DNA from 3 places in the Streptomyces sp. NPDC102462 genome. Region 1 is predicted to be linked to each of the others. Evidence: riboswitches for the same ligand, from Rfam matches in the RefSeq annotation. Region 1 holds a riboswitch; each other region holds the start of a gene.

What was found. Region 1 has a riboswitch for thiamine pyrophosphate ahead of ACIRFL_RS13655 (thiamine ABC transporter substrate binding subunit). Riboswitches for the same ligand answer to the same signal wherever they lie in the genome.
Region 2: it holds a riboswitch for thiamine pyrophosphate, as region 1 does, so the genes downstream of both, thiC (phosphomethylpyrimidine synthase ThiC) here and ACIRFL_RS13655 (thiamine ABC transporter substrate binding subunit) in region 1, are expected to answer to the same signal.
Region 3: it holds a riboswitch for thiamine pyrophosphate, as region 1 does, so the genes downstream of both, thiO (glycine oxidase ThiO) here and ACIRFL_RS13655 (thiamine ABC transporter substrate binding subunit) in region 1, are expected to answer to the same signal.

What each region holds. Positions count from the first base shown of each region.
Region 1 covers NZ_JBIWKB010000012.1:120,513-127,905, forward strand. The annotation lists gene rlmN (23S rRNA (adenine(2503)-C(2))-methyltransferase RlmN) at 1-737, shown strand, start outside; TPP riboswitch at 780-887, shown strand; gene ACIRFL_RS13655 (thiamine ABC transporter substrate binding subunit) at 969-2,042, shown strand; gene ACIRFL_RS13660 (ABC transporter permease) at 2,150-3,787, shown strand; gene ACIRFL_RS13665 (ABC transporter ATP-binding protein) at 3,787-4,806, shown strand; gene ACIRFL_RS13670 (maleylpyruvate isomerase family mycothiol-dependent enzyme) at 4,832-5,629, shown strand; gene ACIRFL_RS13675 (LAETG motif-containing sortase-dependent surface protein) at 5,691-6,392, opposite strand; gene ACIRFL_RS13680 (VOC family protein) at 6,613-7,020, opposite strand; gene ACIRFL_RS13685 (hypothetical protein) at 7,124-7,393, opposite strand, start outside.
Region 2 covers NZ_JBIWKB010000003.1:154,783-162,175, reverse strand. The annotation lists gene hisC (histidinol-phosphate transaminase) at 1-104, opposite strand, end outside; gene ACIRFL_RS04385 (LacI family DNA-binding transcriptional regulator) at 543-1,655, shown strand; gene ACIRFL_RS04380 (metallophosphoesterase) at 1,875-2,951, shown strand; gene ACIRFL_RS04375 (hypothetical protein) at 3,133-4,002, shown strand; gene thiC (phosphomethylpyrimidine synthase ThiC) at 4,130-5,965, opposite strand; TPP riboswitch at 5,958-6,135, opposite strand; gene ACIRFL_RS04365 (YibE/F family protein) at 6,216-7,393, shown strand, end outside.
Region 3 covers NZ_JBIWKB010000009.1:166,266-173,658, reverse strand. The annotation lists gene thiS (sulfur carrier protein ThiS) at 1-113, opposite strand, end outside; gene thiO (glycine oxidase ThiO) at 110-1,273, opposite strand; TPP riboswitch at 1,271-1,382, opposite strand; gene ACIRFL_RS11095 (hypothetical protein) at 1,436-1,831, shown strand; gene ACIRFL_RS11090 (NAD(P)/FAD-dependent oxidoreductase) at 1,864-3,093, shown strand; gene ACIRFL_RS11085 (Rv2175c family DNA-binding protein) at 3,161-3,526, shown strand; gene thiE (thiamine phosphate synthase) at 4,347-5,015, shown strand; gene metF (methylenetetrahydrofolate reductase [NAD(P)H]) at 5,113-6,036, shown strand; gene ACIRFL_RS11070 (hypothetical protein) at 6,092-7,102, shown strand; gene ACIRFL_RS11065 (phytoene desaturase family protein) at 7,229-7,393, opposite strand, start outside.

The DNA.
Region 1 (7,393 bases):
GCTCGCAGGCGGGCTGCGGGATGAACTGCCCGTTCTGCGCCACCGGGCAGGCCGGGCTGGACCGGAACCTGTCGACCGCCGAGATCGTGCACCAGATCGTGGACGGCATGCGTTCGCTCAGGGACGGCGAGGTGCCGGGCGGCCCCGCCCGGCTGTCCAACATCGTCTTCATGGGCATGGGCGAGCCGCTCGCCAACTACAAGCGGGTCGTGGGCGCCATCCGGGCCCTCACCGATCCCGAGCCGGACGGGCTCGGGCTGTCCCAGCGCGGCATCACCGTCTCCACCGTCGGACTCGTCCCGGCCATCCACCGGTTCGCCGACGAGGGCTTCAAGTGCCGCCTCGCCATCTCCCTGCACGCGCCCGACGACGAGCTGCGCGACACCCTCGTGCCCGTCAACACGCGGTGGAAGGTGCGCGAGGTGCTGGACGCCGGCTTCGAGTACGCCGCGCGGTCCGGGCGCCGGCTGTCCATCGAGTACGCGCTGATCCGGGACATCAACGACCAGGCGTGGCGCGGCGACCGGCTCGGCCGGCTGCTCAAGGGCAGGCCCGTGCACGTCAATCTGATCCCGCTCAATCCGACGCCGGGCTCCAAGTGGACCGCGTCCAGGCCCGAGGACGAGAAGGCCTTCGTGGCGGCCATCGAGGCGCACGGGGTGCCGGTGACCGTCCGGGACACCCGCGGTCAGGAGATCGACGGCGCCTGCGGTCAGCTGGCTGCCACCGAGCGGTAGCCGGACGGTAGTCTGAGGGCGTCCATTACGTCATACCTTCATAATTTCCGACAGGGGAGCGCCACAGCGCTGAGAGTGCGGCACACGGGCCGCAGACCCTCCGAACCTCGCCCAGGTCATTCTGGGTAGGGAGATCGGTCCTCACTCAAGCTGTTGCGCCCTGCCCGGACATCCCTCGCGAAGTCCGGGCAGGGCCGCGTCTCTTCCTGGTCAACCCCAGGAGGAATCCAGTTGCACACCAAGACCCTGGTGGCCGCCGCGGCCGGGCTCGCACTGGTCACACTGTCCGCGTGCGGGTCCAGCGACGACGGGGCCGCCGCGGACTCCAAGACCGTCACCCTTGTCAGCCACGACTCATGGGCCGTCTCGAAGAACGTCCTCAAGGATTTCGAGCAGCGGTCGGGCTACACCGTCAAGGTCCTCAAGGACGGCGACGCCGGACAGGCCGTCAACAAGGCGATCCTGACCAAGGACAACCCGCAGGGCGACGTCTTCTTCGGCGTCGACAACACCCTGCTGTCGCGGGCCCTGGACAACGGGCTGTTCCAGCCGTACGAGGCCCGGGGCTTGGACGGGCTGCGGCCCGAGTTCCGGTCCGGCACGTCCGGGCACCGGGTGACCCCCATCGACACCGGCGACATCTGCGTCAACTACGACAAGGCCTACTTCGACCGGCACGGGCTGACCCCGCCGCAGACCTTCGACGACCTGGTCGAACCCGCGTACAAGAACCTCCTCGTCACCGAGAACGCCGCCACCTCCTCGCCCGGCCTCGGCTTTCTGCTGGGCACCGCCGCCCGGTACGGCGACGGGGGCTGGCCGGAGTACTGGAAGAAGCTCAAGGCCAACGGCGTCAAGGTGGTGGACGGCTGGGAGCAGGCCTACGACGAGGAGTTCTCCGGTTCGGCCGGCGGCCGTAAGGCGGGCGGCGACCGGCCGCTCGTCGTGTCCTACGCCTCCTCGCCGCCCGCCGAGGTCGTCTACGCCGACCCGAAGCCGGCCACCGCGCCCACCGGAGTGGCCGCCGGCACCTGCTTCCGGCAGACCGAGTACGCCGGACTGCTCACCGGCGCCCGCAACAGCGCGGGCGGCAAGGCCCTCCTCGACTTCCTGATCAGCAAGGAGTTCCAGGAGGACATGCCGCTCAACATGTACGTCTATCCGGTCCGCGCGGACGCGAAGGTGCCGCAGGAGTTCGTGAAGTACGGCCCGCAGGCCAAGGATCCCCAGACTCTGGCGCCCGACCGGATCGCCGCCAACCGTGACCAGTGGGTCAAGTCGTGGACCTCGCTCGTACTGAAGTAGCCGAAGCCACGGAGGCGGCCGAGACGGACCGGGAGACCGGGACCGCGGGAGCGGCCGGTGCGGGCATGGACGGGCGGCGTGCGGGGAGCGTGGCGCGGCTCGCGCTGATGGCCGGGCCGGTCGCGTTCTTCGCCGTCTTCTTCGCCTGGCCGGTGGCCGCCATCGTCGCCCGCGGGCTGAAGCCGGACGGTGCCTGGCAGTTGGGGCGGATCACGGACGTCGTGACCCGCTCCGACATCCGGCACGTGCTGTGGTTCACCACCTGGCAGGCGCTTGCCTCCACGGCGCTCACCCTGCTGGTGGCGCTGCCCGGCGCGTATGTCTTCGCGCGCCTCGACTTCCCCGGCAAGCGGCTGCTGCGGGCCGTGGTCACCGTGCCGTTCGTGCTGCCGACCGTCGTGGTCGGCACGGCCTTCCTCGCCCTCGTCGGGCGCGGCGGGCTCCTCGACGACCTGTGGGGCGTACGGCTGGACACCACGGTGTGGGCGATCCTGCTCGCGCATGTCTTCTTCAACTACGCCGTCGTCGTCCGCACCGTCGGCGGCCTGTGGTCCGGGCTGGACCCGCGCCAGGAGGAGGCCGCGCGGATGCTGGGTGCCGGGCCGCTGACCGCCTGGCGCAAGGTGACCCTGCCGGCGCTTGCCCCGGCGGTGGCCGCCGCCGCGCTGATGGTGTTCCTGTTCACCTTCACCTCCTTCGGCGTGGTGCAGATCCTCGGCGGCCCCACCTTCGCCACGCTCGAAGTGGAGATCTACCGGCAGACGTCCCAGATCTTCGACCTGTCAACGGCCGCGGTCCTCACCCTCGTCCAGTTCGCGGCGGTGGGCGCGGTCCTCGCCGTGCACGCCTGGACGGTACGGCGGCGGGAGACCGCGCTGCGCCTGGTCGACGCCTCGCTGACGGCGCGCCGGCCGCGCGGGGCGGGGCAGTGGGCGCTGCTCGCCGGGGTCCTCGTCACCGTCACGGCGCTCGTCCTGCTGCCGCTCGCGGTGCTGGTGCAGCGCTCCCTCGACGCCCCCGGGCTGCGCTACTACCGGGCCCTGACCCACGAGGACGGCGGCACGTTCCTGGTGGCGCCGATCGCGGCGGTCGGCAACTCCCTGCGGTACGCGGTCGTCGCCACCGCCATCGCGGTGCTGATCGGCGCCCTGGCCGCCGCCGCGCTGTCCCGGCTCCCCCCTTCCCGGCGTCGCCAGACCGGGGGCGTCCCCGTCGCGGACCGGATCGTCCGGGGCTTCGACGCGCTGCTGATGCTGCCGCTCGGCGTCTCGGCCGTGACCGTCGGCTTCGGATTCCTGATCGCCCTCGACGAACCGCCGCTGGATCTGCGGCAGTCCTGGATCCTCGTCCCGCTCGCGCAGGCACTGGTCGGCGTGCCCTTCGTGGTGCGCACGATGCTGCCGGTGCTGCGGGCCGTCGACGGGCGGCTGCGGGAGGCGGCGGCCGTGCTCGGGGCGTCGCCCTGGCGGGTGTGGCGGGAGGTCGATCTGCCGCTGGTGCGGCGGGCGCTGCTGGTCGCGGCCGGGTTCGCGTTCGCCGTGTCGCTCGGGGAGTTCGGCGCGACCGTGTTCATCGCCCGGCCCGACAGCCCCACGCTGCCGGTCGCCGTGGCCCGGCTGCTCGGCCGGCCCGGAGACCTCAACTACGGTCAGGCGATGGCCCTTTCCACGATTCTGATGGTGGTGTGCGCGGCGGCGCTGCTGGGGCTCGAACGGCTCCGCCCGCACCGGAGCGGGGAGTTCTGATGCTGCTGAGCCTCATGTCCGCGACCGTCCGCCTCGGCGGGCGGACCGTGCTCGACGCCGTGGACCTGGAGGTGGCGGAGCACGAGATCGTGTGTGTGCTCGGGCCCAGCGGCAGCGGCAAGTCGACGCTGCTCCGGGCGGTGGCCGGGCTGCAACCCCTGGACTCCGGGCGGGTGGTGCTCGACGGGCGGGACCAGACGGGCGTGCCCGCGCACCGGCGCGAGGTCGGCCTGATGTTCCAGGACCACCAGCTGTTCCCGCAGCGGGACGTGGGCGGCAATGTGGCGTTCGGGCTGCGGATGCGCGGCGCGTCGAAGGAGCGGCAGCACTCCGGCGTACGGGAGTTGCTGGAACTGGTCGGGCTGCCGGGTGCCGCCCGGCGGGCCGTGGACCGGCTCTCCGGGGGCGAGCAGCAGCGGGTGGCGCTGGCCCGGGCCCTGGCGCCGGGGCCGCGGCTGCTGATGCTGGACGAGCCGCTCGGCCAGCTGGACCGCTCGCTGCGGGAGCGGCTGGTGGTGGAACTGCGGGAGCTTTTCGGCCGGTTGGGCACCACCGTGCTCGCCGTCACACACGACCAGGGGGAGGCATTCGCGCTCGCCGACCGGGTGGTGGTGATGCGCGACGGCCGGATCGCCCAGTCCGGTACGCCCCTTGAGGTGTGGCAGCGGCCCGCGGACGAGTTCGTGGCCCGCTTCCTCGGCTTCGAGAACATCGTCGGCGCACAGGTCACCGGCGCCGTGGCGGTCACCCCGTGGGGGAAGCTGCCGGTGCCCGAGCCCGCTCCGCAGGGCCGGCGCACCCTGCTGGTGCGGCCCGCCGGTGTGCGGCTCGGACCGGCGGACGAGGGGCTGCGCTGCACGGTGACCGCCCGCACCTTCAGGGGCACCCATGTCGCCGTCCACCTCAAGCCGGCGGACGGGCCACGCCTGGAGGCGGCGTGCGCGCTGCGGTCGGCCCCGGAGACCGGGACCGAGGTCGGGGTGGTCTTCGATGTGGCGGAAACAGTCGTGCTGGACTGAGGGCCGTGCGCCTAGGGTGAGTGCCATGGCCCGTCTTGCCCATGACCGTTACGTCGACGAGATCGCCCAGCAGGTCGCCCAGGTGCGCAACGTGGTGACCTCCGGCGCCGATCTGTCCGCGCCCGTGCCGACCTGCCCGGACTGGCGCCTTGAGGAGCTGGTGTGCCACCTCGGCGGCGCCCTGCGCTGGATCGCCGCGCTCGTCGGCGGCCGGGCCCAGGAGAGGGTTCCGGACGCCGCGGTCCCGGAGTTCGCGGGTCCGGGGCCGGGCAGCGCCCCCGCCGTCCTGGACGCGTGGTTCGCGGACAGCGGCCGGCTGGCGGTGGACGCGTTGCGCGAGGCCGGACCCGACACCGAGGTGTGGGCCTGGGCCGGTGACCGTTCCTCGGGCTTCTGGGCCCGCCGGATGGCACACGAGATCACCGTGCACCGCGCGGACGCCACCCTGGCGGCCAAACTGCCCTACGAGGTCGCGCCGGACATCGCCGCCGACGCGATCGACGAGGGGCTGGAACTGGTGGAGTGGGCGCAGCGCAACAACGCGCACGATCCGGCGCGCGAGATGCGCGGCCCGGTCCGGAGCATCCATCTGCACGCCACCGACGCCCCGCCCGGGCTCGATGCCGAATGGCTGATCCGGCTCGATGAGAACGGCGTGCGGCACAGCCGCGGCCATGCCCGGGCGACGGTGGCCCTGCGCGGCCCGCTGACCTCGGTGCTGCTCGCTTCCTACCGCCGACTGCCGCTGGACAGCCCGGAGTTGGAGATCGCGGGCGAGCGGGCGGTGCTGGAGTTCTGGCTGGAGCGTACGGCGTTCGGCTGAGCGGCCGTGGCCCGCCCCCGCAGTGCGGGGACGGGCCACGGCGGCATGCCGAACCGGGGTGTCAGCGACCGCTGTTCGCCCCGCGGCGGCGCATGCCGAAGAACACCGCGCCACCGCCGACGACGACGAAGGCTCCGGCCAGACCGGCGATCAGACCGGTGTTGGAGTTCGCACCCGTCTCGGCGAGGTTCGAGTCACCGGCCGCCGGGGACGGCGCGTTGCTCGACGTGTCCGCCGGGGCGGTGCTGGTGCTCTGCGAGGCCGACGGGGTCGGGCTCTCGGACTCGGCAGGCGGGGTGGACTCGGACTCCGACGGCGACGGAGTGTCCTCCGGCGGCGTCGGGGTCGGGGTGTCCTCGGTCTTGCAGGCCGTGGACGGGGTGGTGAGGTCGGGCTTGATGTCCTCGTCCACCTGGTTGCCGGCCTTGACGTGGATCCGGTACGTCGCGTTGGGCTTCCAGTCCTCGGTGAACGTGACGGTGGTGCCCTCACGCGAGCCCTTGATCTCCTGGGGCTCACCGACCTGCTTCTCGTCGGCACCGTTGTTCTCCAGGAACACGGTGATGACAGCGGGCGTACCGGAGGCGTCCTTGTCGGTGACGACGATGACGCCGTTGGTGCCGTCGCACTTGGCTTCGGCGGAGAACTCACGGATGTTGCAGGCGAGCGCGGAGTTGGTGACGCCCAGTGCGAGCGCCACGGTCGCGGAGGCAACACCCAGAATGCGCACGGAACGACGTGCGCTACGGCGAGTTATGGACACGTTTGTCCTTTACAGAGTGCATCTGCGGGGGGCTTGCGGGGGTGATGAGGCAACGACGAAGTCCCGCTTCAGCACCCCCATGAGACTCACAGGTCTATAAGCGGTTCATAAGCACTGTCAATGCGGATGCCCCCCACGGGCGCTGGCTTTGCACTCTTGTTAACTCCCGGGAGGTTTCAATGACTTCGGAACCGATTCGATCCGGCCGCCCGGCGTGATGTCAGCCCTGCACCGCCGCCGGATCCATCCACATGACCTCCCAGGTGTGGCCGTCGAGGTCGTCGAAGGCGCGGCCGTACATGAAGCCGTGGTCCTGGGTGGTGCCGCTCGCCGTGCCGCCCGCCGCGATCGCCCGGTCCACCAACTCGTCGACCTTCTCGCGGCTTTCGGCGCTCAGACACAGCAGCACCTCGCTGGCCTTGGCCGAGTCGACGATCTCCTTCGAGGTGAAGGTGGCGTAGCGCTGCTTGCCGAGCAGCATCGCGACGATGGTGTCGCTGATGACGACGCAGGCGCAGTCGTCCCCACTGAACTGCGGGTTGATCGTGTACCCCAGCTCGGTGAAGAACCTCTTCGACGCCTCGACGTCGGTGGTGGCGAGATTCACGAAGATCATCTGCTGGTACATGGGGGCCTCTTCCCTCGGGTGCGTGCCGTTCGAGGGGGTAGACCGGGGGCCGCCGGGAAACTCATCGGCGCTCGCGGCCCCCTCGTGCCGCCGTGCGGATCCCTCAGCGGCGCAGCGGGAGCGCCACCAGGTCGGCCACCGCCACGGTGAGCGGTCCGAACAGGGCGAGCAGGGCGCCCGCGCGCAGGGCCGCGGCGCCACGCAGCAGGGTCGCGGGGGCGCCGAGCCGCACCAGGGCGTCGATGGTGTCGGCGCGGCTCTGCCGGACCTCCACGGCCGCTGTCAGCAGGGTCGCCACGGTGCAGCCGGTGACGAGGAGGACGCCGAGGGTGGTGAGCGGGCCGGAGGAGGGGACGACGGAGGAGTCCGAGGA
Region 2 (7,393 bases), on a different contig from region 1:
GAGAGCTTGTAGGCGGCCGGGCCACCCACCGCCGCGGGCTTGCCCGGCTTGTAGGTGGGGATACCCTCCAGCTCGGCGCGCAGCTTGGGGCTCGTCTCGCTCACCGCAGTCCTCCTCGCGACCACCGGCGGACCGTCAACGCCACCGGCATTCAATACTCCTCACCATATGAGGATTCGACGTTTCTGCGTACCGGCCGGGACTCCTGGGAAGCGATGAGGGGCAAACCTCAGGAACCCCACGGGCATCAAGGGCATCATGGTACGAATCGACATGAAACAGGGGCGCGTCGCACATATATCTACGCGCCGGTGGCTTACGCCCTGGCGCGCATCCCTCGTGCAGGTGAGTTGAGACCTCTTCGAAACATCGGACACTTGGCAGGCCCATGCGCGTCGGCACGTCACGTCCTGCCATTGGATCGTTCAACTGACTTTCTTTCTAAGGAACTTGACCCATTTTGACCATGCAGAAACGTGCCTGTCAATGCAGGCATATGCGTCCGCACTACCCCACCGCATGAGCCCTACTATCGGCTCGCCATGACAGCAGCAGGGAAGCACCAGGTGAGCCGCGCGGAAACCTCACGTCGAGGGAGCCGGCCGGGTCGGGCGGGCATCAGAGACGTCGCCGCCGCCGCCGGAGTCTCCATCACAACCGTCTCCGATGCCCTGAACGGCAAGGGCAGACTCCCGGACGCCACCCGCCGTCATGTCCGCGAGGTCGCCGACCGGTTGGGTTACCGCCCGTCGGCAGCGGCACGCACGCTCCGCACGGGCAAATCGGGCCTCATCGGCCTCACCGTGACGACGTACGGGGATGAACCTTTCACCTTCACCGAGTTCGCGTACTTCGCCGAGATGGCCCGGGCCGCCACCTCCGCCGCGCTCGCCCGCGGCTACGCACTGGTGATCCTGCCCGCGACCTCACGCCACGACGTATGGTCCAACGTCGCCCTGGACGGCACCGTCGTCATCGACCCCTCCGACCAGGACCCGGTGGTCAGCGAACTGGTCCGGCAGGGCTTACCGGTCGTCTCCGACGGCCGCCCCGCGGGCCGGCTCCCGGTCACGGCATGGGTCGACAACGACCACGAGGCCGCCGTCCTCGGCATCCTCGACCATCTCGCCGAGGCGGGCGCCCGCCGCATCGGCCTGCTCACCGGGACGACGACGGACACCTACACCCACCTGTCGACCACCGCCTACCTGCACTGGTGCGAGCGCGTCGGCCAGGACCCGGTGTACGAGGCATACCCGGCGCACGACCCCTGCGCCGGCGCCGTCGCCGCAGACCGGCTGCTGGCCCGCCCGGACCGCCCCGACGCCGTCTACGGCCTGTTCGACCCCAACGGCACCGATCTGCTCGCCGCCGCCCGCCGCTACGGCCTGCGCGTCCCGGACGACCTGCTCCTCGTGTGCTGCAGCGAGTCGACCGTGTACGCCAACACCGAGCCGCCCATCACCACGCTCTCGCTGAAGCCGCGCCGCATCGGCACGGCCGTGGTCCAGCTCCTCATCGACGCCATCGAGGGAGTCGAGACGGACCGGCCGGTCGAGCAGGTGATACCGACCGAACTGATCGTGCGCACGTCGTCCCAGCGGCGTCCGCCGCGCACGACGGTCAGCCCGCCCCGGGTGCCGGAGGAGAACTAGTGGTCCGGGGCCGGCGGCGGGCGCGCCCCGGCCCCGGTGGTGACAGCAGCGACCAATCGGGGCGAAAGCCGCGGTGATCCGCGCTCCTGCCCCGATTCACCACCCCTGGGTCATCACATGGCGCGATCCGCATTCCTATGATGGGCCCACGACACCGCGGACCGCTGCGACCAGGCAGTCCGATGTGGTGCAGATGCGGCGCGATGGTGGAGGGGTCGGATGACTCAGGGGGCCGGTCAGGGACCCGAAGCGGAGCGGACGGCGACGTTGCGCGACTTCCGGGTGCCCGCGTACGTCAACGACACCGGTCCGTACGACCCCAGCGCCCACCCCGGCGGCACCGTCACGCCCGTCGAGGAGGGCTACCCGGAGGGCTACACCCCCACCGAACGCGACCTGCCCGTCATCACCCGCGGCGATGCGCCCCAGGCGCCCGTCGAACCCGCGCCCGCCCCCGCCGCGCAGCCGGCGGCCGGCCCCGGCGCGCTGTTCGTGGTCGGCGATGTGCACGGGTACCTCGACGAACTGGTCGCCGCCCTCCAGCACAAGGGCCTGATCGACACCGCGGGCAACTGGTGCGCGGGTACCGCCCGGCTCTGGTTCCTCGGCGACTTCACCGACCGCGGCCCCGACGGCATCGGCGTCATCGACCTCGTGATGCGGCTGTCCGCCGAGGCCGCCGCGGCCGGCGGCTACTGCAAGGCCCTCATGGGCAACCACGAACTGCTCCTGCTGGGCGCCAAGCGGTTCGGCGACACCCCCGTCAACTCCGGCGCGGGCACCGCCACTTTCCAGGCCGCCTGGCTCCTCAACGGTGGCCAGAAGACCGACATGGACCGGCTCCAGGACCACCATCTGCAGTGGATGGCTCGCCTCGACGCCGTCGAGGAGGTCGACGGCTATCTGCTCGTGCACTCCGACACCACCGCCTACCTCGACTACGGCGACTCGATCGAGGCCGTCAACGACACCGTCCGCGAGACCCTCATCCGCAATGACGCGGACGAGTGCTGGGACCTGTTCCGTAAGTTCACCAAACGCTTCTCCTTCCGCGACGAGGGCGGCGCCGACGCCGTCCGCTCGCTGCTCGATACGTACGGCGGCACCCGGATCGTTCACGGCCACAGCCCGATTCCCTATCTGCTCGGGCAGGTCGGCTCCGAGGACGGCGAAGAGGGCGCCGGCCCGGTGGTCAAAGGACCGCACGTCTACGCCGACGGGCTCGCCATCGCGATGGACGGCGGCGTGACCATGGCCGGAAAGCTGCTGGTCCAGCAACTTCCCCTGGATATCTGAGGGTTCTTGGGGCAGGCGCCCCGCCACGACGTCCGCGCCGGCCGGCTGCCAATTTCCGGCAACCCCCTGTCACCGCGCACCGTCACGGCTCTACCATCGGCTTATCCGTAGCAGGCTCCCCTCCGTTTCTGCCCGACGGCTCGCCGGCGTGCGAGCCCCAAGCCCTACGGAGCATCGGGGGATGCACATGAACAGCGTTCCGCAGCACCTGCTGAACGAGGACCGCCAGGACTACGAGCGGATCCTCGATGAGGCGCTGCGCTCCGCACCACACCGCCCTGACCTCGCCGCTGTGGGACAGCGGCTGAACTCCGAACAGCTGCGCACGATGGCGCTGAACGCCTCCGCACTCATCACGGCGGCCGCGGCGACCGAGTACCAGCACTATGTGAAGGTCCGCGAGGAACTGCGCCAGCCGGCGCCGTCCACCCCGTCGTCGTCCACCCGGGAGTCCGGTTCCACGGACCCGGGCTCGGGCGCGGTGGGGCTCGCCACCACTCTGGGCGAGGCCGCCGAGACCACCGGCGCGGGCGCCATCGCCGTCGTCGCGGTCCTGGCCCCCGTCCTCGCCGGAACCGCCGCGGCGATATTCCTGCTCGTCGGCTACGTCCTGAAGATGCTCGACCCCGAGCCGGCGTTCGCCCAGACCATGCTCACCGCGGGCTGGGTGTTCGGTGCGGTGACCGCGGCCGCGATCCTCGTCGCCGCCGTCGGCCTGCTGCTCACCGCCCTGCGCAACCGCCCCTCGCTGGAGGTGGGGGCGTACGCGGCGGCGAACACCGAGTTGGTCCGGGCGCGGGAAGCCTGGCAGGAGGCCCTGCTGGAGCGGGGCATCCTGCCGTTCCTGCGGGACGCACTGGCGGAACCCGGCACGACGGCGACCCTGCGCACGCACCCGCCTGCGCCGACCAGCCGCATGCCGCGCCTCGGCTACGGCCGCCCGGGCTTCAGCAGCCCCGAGGACGGCTCCGCATCGGGCTCACGTCCGAGCTTCAGCAGCCCGGACTACACGAGCCCGGACTTCGGCGGCCCGGACCACCAGCCCGAGTGATCCCGGCTTGCGCCCCCGCGGGGGCGCAAGCCGGGCACCCGGTCGAACCCGTCGACTCCCCAGACGCCCCGACGCCGGGAACACCGTTTTCCGGCCATGTTCCCGGGTGTTCGGGACGACGCCGCGATCAGTCGGCGACCGGCAGGTACACCCGATTGCCGCCGGCCGCGAACTCCTTCGACTTCTGGAGCATTCCCTCGGCGATGTCCTCGGGTGAGGCCCCGTCGACCGCGTCACCGCCGAACCGTTCCGTGATGCTGTGGCTGATCTTCATCGAGCAGAACTTCGGTCCGCACATGGAGCAGAAATGGGCGGTCTTGGCGGGTTCCGCCGGAAGCGTCTCGTCGTGGAACTCCCGTGCCGTGTCCGGGTCCAGGGCGAGATTGAACTGGTCTTCCCACCGGAACTCGAAGCGGGCGTCGGACAGCGCGTCGTCCCACTCCTGCGCACCCGGGTGCCCCTTGGCGAGGTCGGCCGCATGGGCGGCGATCTTGTAGGTGATGACGCCGGTCTTGACGTCGTCCCGGTTGGGCAGACCCAGGTGCTCCTTGGGCGTGACGTAGCAGAGCATCGCCGTGCCCCACCAGGCGATCATCGCCGCGCCGATGCCGGAGGTGATGTGGTCGTAGGCCGGAGCGACGTCCGTCGTCAGCGGGCCGAGCGTATAGAACGGAGCTTCATCGCAGATCTCCTGCTGAAGGTCGATGTTCTCCTTGATCTTGTGCATCGGGACGTGTCCCGGGCCCTCGATCATCGTCTGTACATGGAAACGCCTCGCGATCCGGTTGAGTTCCCCGAGCGTGCGCAACTCGGCGAACTGCGCCTTGTCGTTGGCGTCCGCGATCGAACCGGGGCGCAGGCCGTCGCCGAGCGAGTAGGTGACGTCGTAGGCGGCGAGGATCTGGCACAGTTCCTCGAAGTTCTCGTACAGGAACGACTCCTTGTGGTGCGCCAGGCACCAGGCGGCCATGATCGATCCGCCGCGCGAGACGATGCCGGTCTTGCGGTTCGCGGTCAGCGGCACGAACGGCAGCCGTACCCCGGCGTGGACCGTCATGTAGTCCACACCCTGCTCGGCCTGCTCGATGACCGTGTCCTTGTAGATCTCCCAGGTCAGTTCCTCGGCCCTGCCGTCGACCTTCTCCAGGGCCTGGTACAGCGGCACCGTGCCGATGGGCACGGGGGAGTTGCGCAGCACCCACTCGCGGGTGGTGTGGATATTGCGCCCGGTGGACAGGTCCATGACCGTGTCGGCGCCCCAGCGGGTCGCCCAGGTCATCTTCTCGACCTCCTCCTCGATGGAGGACGTCACCGCGGAGTTGCCGATGTTGGCGTTGACCTTCACCAGGAACCGTTTGCCGATGATCATCGGCTCGATCTCCGGGTGGTTGACATTGGCGGGCAGCACGGCCCGGCCGGCGGCGATCTCCTCGCGGACCACCTCGGGAGAAACGTTCTCTCTGACCGCCACGAACTCCATCTCCGCAGTGATCTCGCCCCGCCGCGCATAGGCGAGTTGGGTGACCGCCCCGCCGTCTCGGCCCCGGCGCGGCTGGCGCGGGCGGCCCGGGAAGACCGCGTCCAGGTTGCGCAGACCGCCGCGCGGCGAGGTGTGCTTGATCCCGTCGTCCTCGGGACGGACGGGGCGGCCCGCGTACTCCTCCGTGTCACCACGGGCGTTGATCCAGTTCTCGCGCAGCGGCGGCAGGCCCCTGCGGACATCGGTCTCGACGAGCGGATCGGTGTACGGGCCCGAGGTGTCGTAGAGCGTCACCGACTCCCCGTTGGTCAGGTGCACCTGACGGACCGGCACCCGCACATCGGGGCGCGAGCCCGCGACATACCCCTTGTGCCAGCCGATGGACCGCCCCGCCTCCGTGTCATCGGCGCCCTCGGACCCGTTGGCGGATCCGTTCACCGCATGCTGTGTGGAGGCAGGCGTGCGTACGTCCTTGTTGGTCATGAGACCTACTCCCTACGCCGGCATTACCCGGTAACAGGTTCGGCGGTCGACGCAGCGGTGTCCGTCCATCGGTGCTTCCTGTGAAACATCACTCGTTCCACGTGAAACATCGCGAAGACGGAGGTCAGCGCCCTCTCAGCCCGGTGCTCCGAGCTCCCGCGTGTGCAAAGGTGCCTCCACGCTAGCGTCAATTCGGGCGCGGTGAACAGAGGGCCCCTGTCGTTCTTGCGATGATCGGTCGGTGACCACGATGCAGCAGTCCCCCCACCCCCCGTCCGGGCCGCAGCGCAGACACGGCTCGGCACAGGACGGCGGACACGGCCACGAGGGCCACGATTCCGGCGACGGCCACGGGCCCGGACACGGCCACGCGCACAGTCACGGTCATGGCCCCGCGGCGCCCGTGTCCAAGCATCTGCGCAAGGTCATCGCGGCCGTCCTCATCCCGTTCGCCGCGGCGGTCGTCGTCGGCCTCGTGGTGCTCTGGCCCGGTGGCGCCCCGTCGCACGAGCGCACCGGGGTGGGCTTCGACCGGCAGACGCAGCAGGCCACGGTCACCCGGGTCGTCACGGTCAGCTGCAAGTCGGTGAACGCCTCGGGGGACACTCCGACCGGTGACACCTCCACCGCCGAGGGCAGTTCCGCACAGCAGCAGGCGACCGGCACCTGCAAGAAGGCCACGATCCGGGTCGACACCGGCAAGGACGAGGGCCGTACGTTCACGGAGATCGTCCAGCCGGACCAGTCACGGCAGTTGCACCAGGGCGAGAAGGTCGTCGTCGCATACGAGCCGTCGGCGCCGAAGGACCTGCAGTACTCGGTCACCGACGTGAACCGGAAGTTCCCTCTGGTGCTGCTCGCCGGTATCTTCGCGCTCGCCGTCGTGGTGGTGGGCCGGATGCGTGGCGTGATGGCGCTGGTCGCCCTGGCCATCAGCTTCCTGGTGCTGACCCTCTTCATCCTGCCCGCCATTCTCCAGGGCTCGAACCCGCTGGTCGTGGCGGTGGTCGGAGCGAGCGCCATCATGCTGATCGCCCTGTACACCTGTCATGGGCTGTCGGCCCGGACCTCGGTGGCGGTGCTCGGCACACTGGTCTCGCTCCTGCTGATCGGCGTCCTCGGCTCGGGGTTCATCGGCTGGGCCGCGCTGACGGGCAACACGGACGACAACACCGGCCTCATCCACGGTCTGTATCCGGCGATCGACATGAGCGGTCTGCTCCTGGCCGGCGTCATCATCGGCTCACTGGGCGTCCTGGACGATGTGACGGTGACCCAGACGTCGGCCGTCTGGGAGCTGCACGAGGCCAATCCCTCGATGGGCTGGCGCGGGCTGTACCGGGCGGGCATCCGCATCGGCCGCGACCACATCGCATCCGTCGTCAACACGCTCGTCCTCGCCTATGCCGGTGCGGCGCTGCCGCTGCT
Region 3 (7,393 bases), on a different contig from region 1:
TCGTTGAGGGCCGCGGCCACCCCGCCGGGCGCGCTGGTGAGGGTCTGGACGACGGTGTCGAGGGCCGTGCCGGGCGCGAACTCCCGGCGCTCCCCGTTGACAGAGATGATCATGCGGGCTGCTCCGTGCGGGCGGCGGCGCCGAAGCGCTCGGGCGTGAAAGGACGGGCCACCTCGGGGAGGTCCCCGGTGGCCAGGGCGTGCGCCATGACGTCCCCGGTGACCGGGGTGAGCAGCACGCCGTTGCGATGGTGCCCGGTGGCCGCGAACAGCCCGTCGAGCGCGGTCGGGCCGAGCAGCGGCGCGTTGTCCGGCGATCCGGGCCGCAGCCCGGCCCGGGTCTCGGTCAGCGGCAGCTCGGTGATCCCCGGCACCAGCTCGTGCGCGTCCCGCAGTAGCTCGTACACGCCGCCCGCGGTCACCGTCGTGTCCCAGCCCAGCTCCTCGCTGGTCGCCCCGACGACCAGTTCGCCGTTCTCCCGCGGCACCAGGTACACCTGGCTGCCGCGCACCACGGCCCGCACGGTGCGGCTCAGGAACGGCGCGTACCGCTTCGGCACGGTCAGCCGCAGCACCTGCCCCTTCACCGGCCGCACCGGCGGCAGCACGTCCCGCGGCAGGCCCGCCAGCCGTCCGCTCAGGCTGCCGGCCGCGAGCACCACCCGATCCGCGCCCAGTTCCGTGCCGTCCCCGGTGGTCACCCCGACGGCCCGGTCCCGGCGCACCGTGCAGCGCTCCGCCCACGCCCGGTGCAGGACCACGCCCGCCCGTTCGCACGCCGCGAGCAGCGCGGCGGCCAGCCGGCGCGGGTCGATCTGGTGGTCGGCGTCCACCCGCAGCCCGCCCCGCACGCCGGGCGCGAGCATCGGCTCCAGGCGGCGGCACTCCCGGCCGGACAGCCACTCGGACTCCAGCCCGGAGCGCTGCTGCAACGCGTGCAGATCGCGCAGGTACGCCCGGTCGTCGGCGTCCAGCGCGACGGCGAGGGTGCCGCACCGGCGGTAGCCGAGGTCCAGGCCGGTCAGCTCGGTCAGCTCTGCCGTGAAGTCCGGGTAGCGGCGGGCCGAGGCCAGGTTCAGGCCGAGCAGCGTCTGCTCGCCGTGGTGCAGTTCGGTGACCGCGGCCAGCATCCCGGCCGCGACCTGCGCGGCCCCGCCGCCCGGCTCGGGGTCCACGACGGCCGTGGTGAACCCGCGCTGCGCGGCCCGCCAGGCCGTGACCAGGCCGATGATTCCGCCCCCGATGACGAGAACGTCCGACGTACGTGACGACATGGGCGTCCAGCCCCTCCCTTCGCCGGCATGACCCGGATCAGGTTCGTACGGTCGGAGGCCGCCAGCCTCCCTCTCAGCCCGGTGCGTCCGGGCTCCCGCGAGTGCTTGTACGGTGGCCACCCTAGCCCGCCACCGCCCGCCTCAGTAAGGGAGCCTCCGTTCATGGCCCGCTCGCTCGACGGTCTCGTCCTCGCCCCCGTCACGGACCAGGCCCCAGGTCAGGTGGGTACCGGCACCCGGTTCACGTACCACGAGAAGGACGGCGAGATCTGGGCCGAGTACGCCGGCGGTGACATCGTGCGCGGGTATCTCGTCGGCACCCGCCGCGGCGACCGGCTGGACTTCCGGTACGTCCAGCTCAAGCACGACGGCGGCACGTCCTGTGGGCACTGCGTGTCGACCGTCGGCGAGCTGCCCGACGGCCGGGTGCGGCTCACGGAGACGTGGGAGTGGGAATCGCAGGCCGGCAGCGGGACGAGCGTCGTCGAGCAGGTCGCGCGGACCCCGGCGGTCACCGGTGATCCTGTTGTGCAACAGGTCACCCAGCACGCCCCCTGACTGACAAATTGTCAGGTGACTATGGTGATCACGTGAGCCAGCAGACGCAGCAACCCAGCCCGGCACCGGGGCGGCGCGTGGTCGTCGTCGGCGCGGGCATGGCCGGGGTGCAGACCGCGGTCGCCCTGCGGGAACAGGGCCACCGGGGCACGATCACCCTGGTCGGCGCCGAACCCCACCGGCCCTACGACCGGCCGCCGCTGTCCAAGGCCGTACTGCTCGGCAAGGCCGAGGGCTCCGCCTTCGAGGTCGACTTCACGGCACTCGGTATCGATCTCCGACTGGGCCGCGAGGCGACCGGCGTACGCCCCGGCGAGCACGAGCTGGACACCGCCGCCGGACCCGTGCCGTACGACGTCCTGGTCCTCGCCACCGGCGCCGAACCGATGCGGCTGCCCGGCGCCGAGGGTGTCCCCGGTGTGCATCTGCTGCGCACCCTGGACGACGCCCAACGGCTGCGGCCCGTGCTCGCCCGGCAGCACGACATCGTGGTCGTCGGCGCGGGCTGGATCGGCGCCGAGTTCGCCACGGCGGCCCGCGAGGCGGGCTGCGCGGTCACGGTGGTCGAGGCCGCCGACCGCCCGCTCGCGGGCGCCCTCCCGGCCGAGGTCGCGGCGCCGATGACCGGCTGGTACGCGGACAGCGGCACCGAACTGCGCACCAACGCGCGCGTGGCGAGCGTCGAGCCCGGCGCGGTGCTGCTCGCCGACGGCTCGCGGCTGCCCGCGGGCGCCGTGGTCGTCGGCATCGGCGCGCGCCCCGCCACCGGGTGGCTGGCCGGCTCCGGCATCGAACTGGGCGCCCACCGGGAGGTCGTGGCCGACGCGTACCTGCGCACCTCCGCGCCGGACGTGTACGCGGTCGGCGACTGCGCCTCCTTCCCCTCCGCCCGCTACGGCGAGCGGCTGCTCGTGCACCACTGGGACAACGCCCTCCAGGGGCCGCGCACGGTCGCCGCGAACATCATCGGCGAGGCCCCGGCGGTCTACGACCCGGTGCCGTACTTCTGGTCCGAGCAGTTCGGCCGCTTCGTGCAGTACGTCGGCCATCACCCCGCGGCCGACACGCTGCTGTGGCGCGGGGACCCCACGGGGCCCGCCTGGACCGTCTGCTGGCTGCGTGCGAACCGGCTGGTCGCTCTGCTGGCCGTGGGCCGTCCGCGTGACCTGGCGCAGGGGCGGCGGCTGATCGAGGCGGGCACGCCGATGGCTCCGGAGCTGCTCGCGGACCCGGCGCGGCCCCTCAAGGAGGCCACCGCGTGACGCGCGGACACCCCAGGTCGGACCGTCCCGGCTTCCGACTGTCAGTCCCAGATGGCAGGCTGGTTCCGTGACCGAGATTGACGCAAAGATCGATGCTCTCGTCCCCGCCTGGCTCACCCTGCCCGACATCGCCGAACAGCTCGGCGTCGAGGTGACACGTGTGCGGCAGCTGGTCAAGGAGGGCCAGCTCATCGCCGTACGCCGTGGCGAGAACCGCGCGCTGCACGTTCCCGCCGCCTTCATCGACGGGGACAAGGTCGTCAAGGGCCTGTCCGGGACCCTGACGCTGCTGCGGGACGACGGCTTCACGGTCGAAGAGATGCTGGAGTGGCTGTTCACCCCCGACCCCACCCTGCCCGGCACCCCGGCGCAGGCCCTCAGCGAGAACCGCGGCACGGAGGTGAAACGCCGAGCCCAGGCCCTCGCCGTCTGACCCCACGACCCCCTGCGGGGCTTCAACCGCGGGCCCACTGCGCCCGGACCCGCTCCCCGGCGCAGCCGCTTCCCTGCGGGGCCGCGGCTGCGCCGTGGCCGGGGGTGGTCTCCGGTGGGGCTCGTGCCGCGGGTGTGCCGTGGGCCGGGGCCGCCCCCGGCGGGGCTTCGGCCGTGGGGGCGCCGCGGCCGGCCGTGCGCACACGTCTGCCCCGGACCCGCAAGGCAAGAGACGCCGCCAGGTCGGTGGCTGTGGGTACTCGAACCCGTGGGCCAGGTGGAGCTGGTCCAGTGACGGAGCAGTAGGCTCGGCCGGGCCGGGGATGGCCCCGGTCCGCCCCCGGCCAGAGCGCACCGACAGCCCAGGCGCCGCCGGGCACCGCCCCAGTCACAGCACACCCACGGCCCAGGACCCCGCCAGGGACCGCAGCGCGCCCACAGGCGAAGCTGCCGCGGGGGAGTGAACCCGCGGCCGAAGCCCCACCAGGAAGCGGACCCGGGCCACAACGTACCCGCGGCCGAAACCCCTCCGGGAAACCACCCCCCAGCCACAGCACACCCGCAGCCGAGAACCCCCGTCGGGACCCGCCCCAGTCACAGCACCCGCGGCCGAAGTCCAGCCGGAGAACGGCCCCGGCCAGAGCGCACCCGCAGCCGAGAACCCCACCGGGCCCCCGGGGCGTGGCTCGTGGGTTCCTTCGGGTCTGCCCGCATGGCACCGCCAATACCTGTGGCACCGTTAGCCGCGTGGGCCACAGCTGCACCGAGGCCACGGCGGACCAACCGACACCCATCGCACCGTACTCAGGGGGACGCACCGTATGTCTGATTCCGTGAGCGACGGCTACACCGCCGCGCGTGTGGCGCTTGCCGGGGCGCGGCTTTACCTGTGCACGGACGCCCGCACGCGCCAGGGCGACCTCGCCGAGTTCCTGGACGCGGTCCTGGCCGGCGGCGTCGACATCGTGCAGCTGCGGGACAAGGGCATGGAGGCGGCCGAGGAACTGGCGCGCCTGGAGGTGTTCGCCGACGCCTGCGCCCGGCACGGCAAGCTGCTCGCGGTCAACGACCGCGCGGACGTCGCCCACGCCGCCGGTGCCGACGTGCTCCACCTGGGCCAGGGTGACCTCCCGGTGCCCGCGGCCCGCGCCATCCTGGGCGCCGACGTGCTGATGGGCCGCTCCACGCATGCCCCGGAGGAGGCCGCCGCCGCGGCCGTCCAGGACGGCGTGGACTACTTCTGCACCGGCCCGTGCTGGCCCACCCCCACCAAGCCGGGCCGGCCCGCGCCCGGCCTGGACCTGGTCCGGTACACGGCCGCCCTGGGCACCGACCGGCCCTGGTTCGCCATCGGCGGCATCGACCTGGGCAACCTCGACCAGGTGCTCGACGCCGGTGCCCGCAGGGTGGTCGTCGTCCGTGCGATCACCGAGGCCGACGACCCGGGAGCGGCGGCGGCCGAATTCGCCGGGCGGCTGCGGCGGGCCTAGAGCCCAGGCTGTCCAAGGAGTGGACAAGAAATCGGCAAATCGGGCAAATTTCCGGTCCTCGGTTGGGGGACCGGCCGCCCCTGGCTAACCTGCGGGTATGGCCCTTGGAACCGCGTCCACCAGGACCGACCGCGCGCGCACTGTGCGTGACATCCTGCGTACCGGCAAGACGACGTACTCGTTCGAGTTCTACGCGCCGAAGACGCCCAAGGGTGAGCGGTCCCTGTGGAACGCGCTGCGCAGGGTCGAGGCGGTGGCTCCCGACTTCGTGTCCGTGACCTACGGCGCCGGCGGCTCCACCCGCGCGACCACGGTCAAGGAGACCCAGCAGATCGTCGTGGACACCACGCTGACGCCGGTCGCCCACCTCACCGCCGTCAACCACTCCGTCGCGGAACTGCGCAACATCATCGGCCAGTACGCGGACGCCGGTATCCGCAACATGCTCGCCGTCCGCGGCGACCCGCCCGGCGACCCGATGGGCGAGTGGGTGCCGCACCCCAAGGGCCTGACCTACGCGGCCGAACTCGTCGCGCTCATCAAGGAGTCCGGTGACTTCTGCGTGGGTGTCGCCGCCTTCCCTGAGATGCATCCGCGCTCCAGTGACTGGGACACGGACGTCACACACTTCGTCGACAAGTGCCGTGCGGGCGCCGACTACGCCATTACGCAGATGTTCTTCGAGCCGGAGTCGTATCTGCGGCTGCGCGACCGGGTCGCGGCTGCCGGCTGCGAGACCCCGGTCATCCCCGAGATCCTGCCGGTCACGAGCGTGCGGATGCTGGAGCGGCTGCCCCGGCTCAGCAACGCCTGCTTCCCCGAGGTGCTGAAAGAGCGGATCCTCACAGCGAAGGACGATCCGGCGGCGGTACGCTCCATTGGCATCGAGTTCGCCACGGAGTTCTGCGCGCGGCTGCTGGCCGAGGGAGTGCCCGGCCTGCACTTCATCACGCTCAACAACTCCACGGCGACGCTGGAGATCTACGAGAACCTGGGCCTGCACCACCCCCCGCGGGCCTAGACCGGCCAACCGGTATACGACACACTGCGTAGCGGTCACTGGGAGAGGGGCGTACATGGGCTGGACGGTCCTCTACATCGCGTTCGGCATCGTCGCGCTGTGGTTGCTCGGCGAGGTGCTGCTGCAGTACAAGGCGCGGCTGCGCTGGCGGCTGCTGGCGTTCGTCGGCTTCGTCGGCGTCGTGCTCGGCGTGCTGATCTCCGCCGTCGTCGTCATCGCACTGGGCGCGGTGGCCTTCGCGGTCGGCCAGACGTACGTCACGCTGTCGTTCCGCCGTGGCTTCACCGACGGCTGGGCGGTCAGCCGCCGCGGCGAGGGCGGCGGCAAGCGCCGGGGCGAGCAGCCGGACCACCCGGAGCCCACGCCGGAGGCCCTGGACCCGGAGCCGGCCGGGACCGGCCACGGCCGGCCCGACGACGGTTACCGCCAGGACGGCGGGTACGGACCGGACGGCGGGTACGGTCAGGACGCCGGTTACGGCGGCGACGGCACCCCGTACGGCCGTGACGGCGACTACGAACGCGACGACGTGTTCGCGCCGGCCCCGCGCACGGCCGAGCACTCCGCCGCCGAGGCCACCGCCGTCTACGAACCGCAGCCCCTGCCCGACGACACCGGCTCCTACGGCATATACGGCGACGCGGCCCACGCGGCCGCCGCCCAGCACCAGGACCCGACCTATGCGACGGCCGCCCAGGGCGCCGACCAGGGCTACGCCTACGACTACCCGGGCTACGGCCAGCAGCAGTACGGCTACGACATCAACGGCCAGCAGCAGTACGCCAATTACTCCGACCCGTACGTCGGCGCCCAGGGCCACGGAGACGCCTCGTACGATCCCGGCTACGACGGTCAGCAGTACGGCCAACCGCCCTACGGCCAGGACCAGTACGGCACCGGCGGCTACGGCGAGACCCCGCCCGGCGGCGTCTGGGTCCCGCAGCAGCGCACCGACGAGACCTACGGCGGCCAACTCCCGCCGGAACAGCCCTACCCGTACCAGAACAACGGGCAGCAGCAGGGCAACGGCACCGGCACCGGATACGACGAGCACTACCGCTTCTGACGGGCCGCTCCCGCGACGCCGTCACCCACGCCGAGCCCCGGCCCCAGCGAGCCGAGCGCCCCGCTCGCGCGCCGAGCCCCGGCTCACCGCACCGAACCCTCGCTCACCGCGAGCCGAGCGCCCCGCTCACCGCGAGCCCCGGAAGTCCGGCCCCTCCACGATCAGCCCGGCGACCAGCGCGCCCGACATGCCGGCGTGCGCGAGCCCGCCCCCCGGATGCGACCAGCCGCCGACCGCGAACAGGCCCGGTATCTCGGTGCTGTTGGACGGACGCAGGGTTCCCTCGGCCGC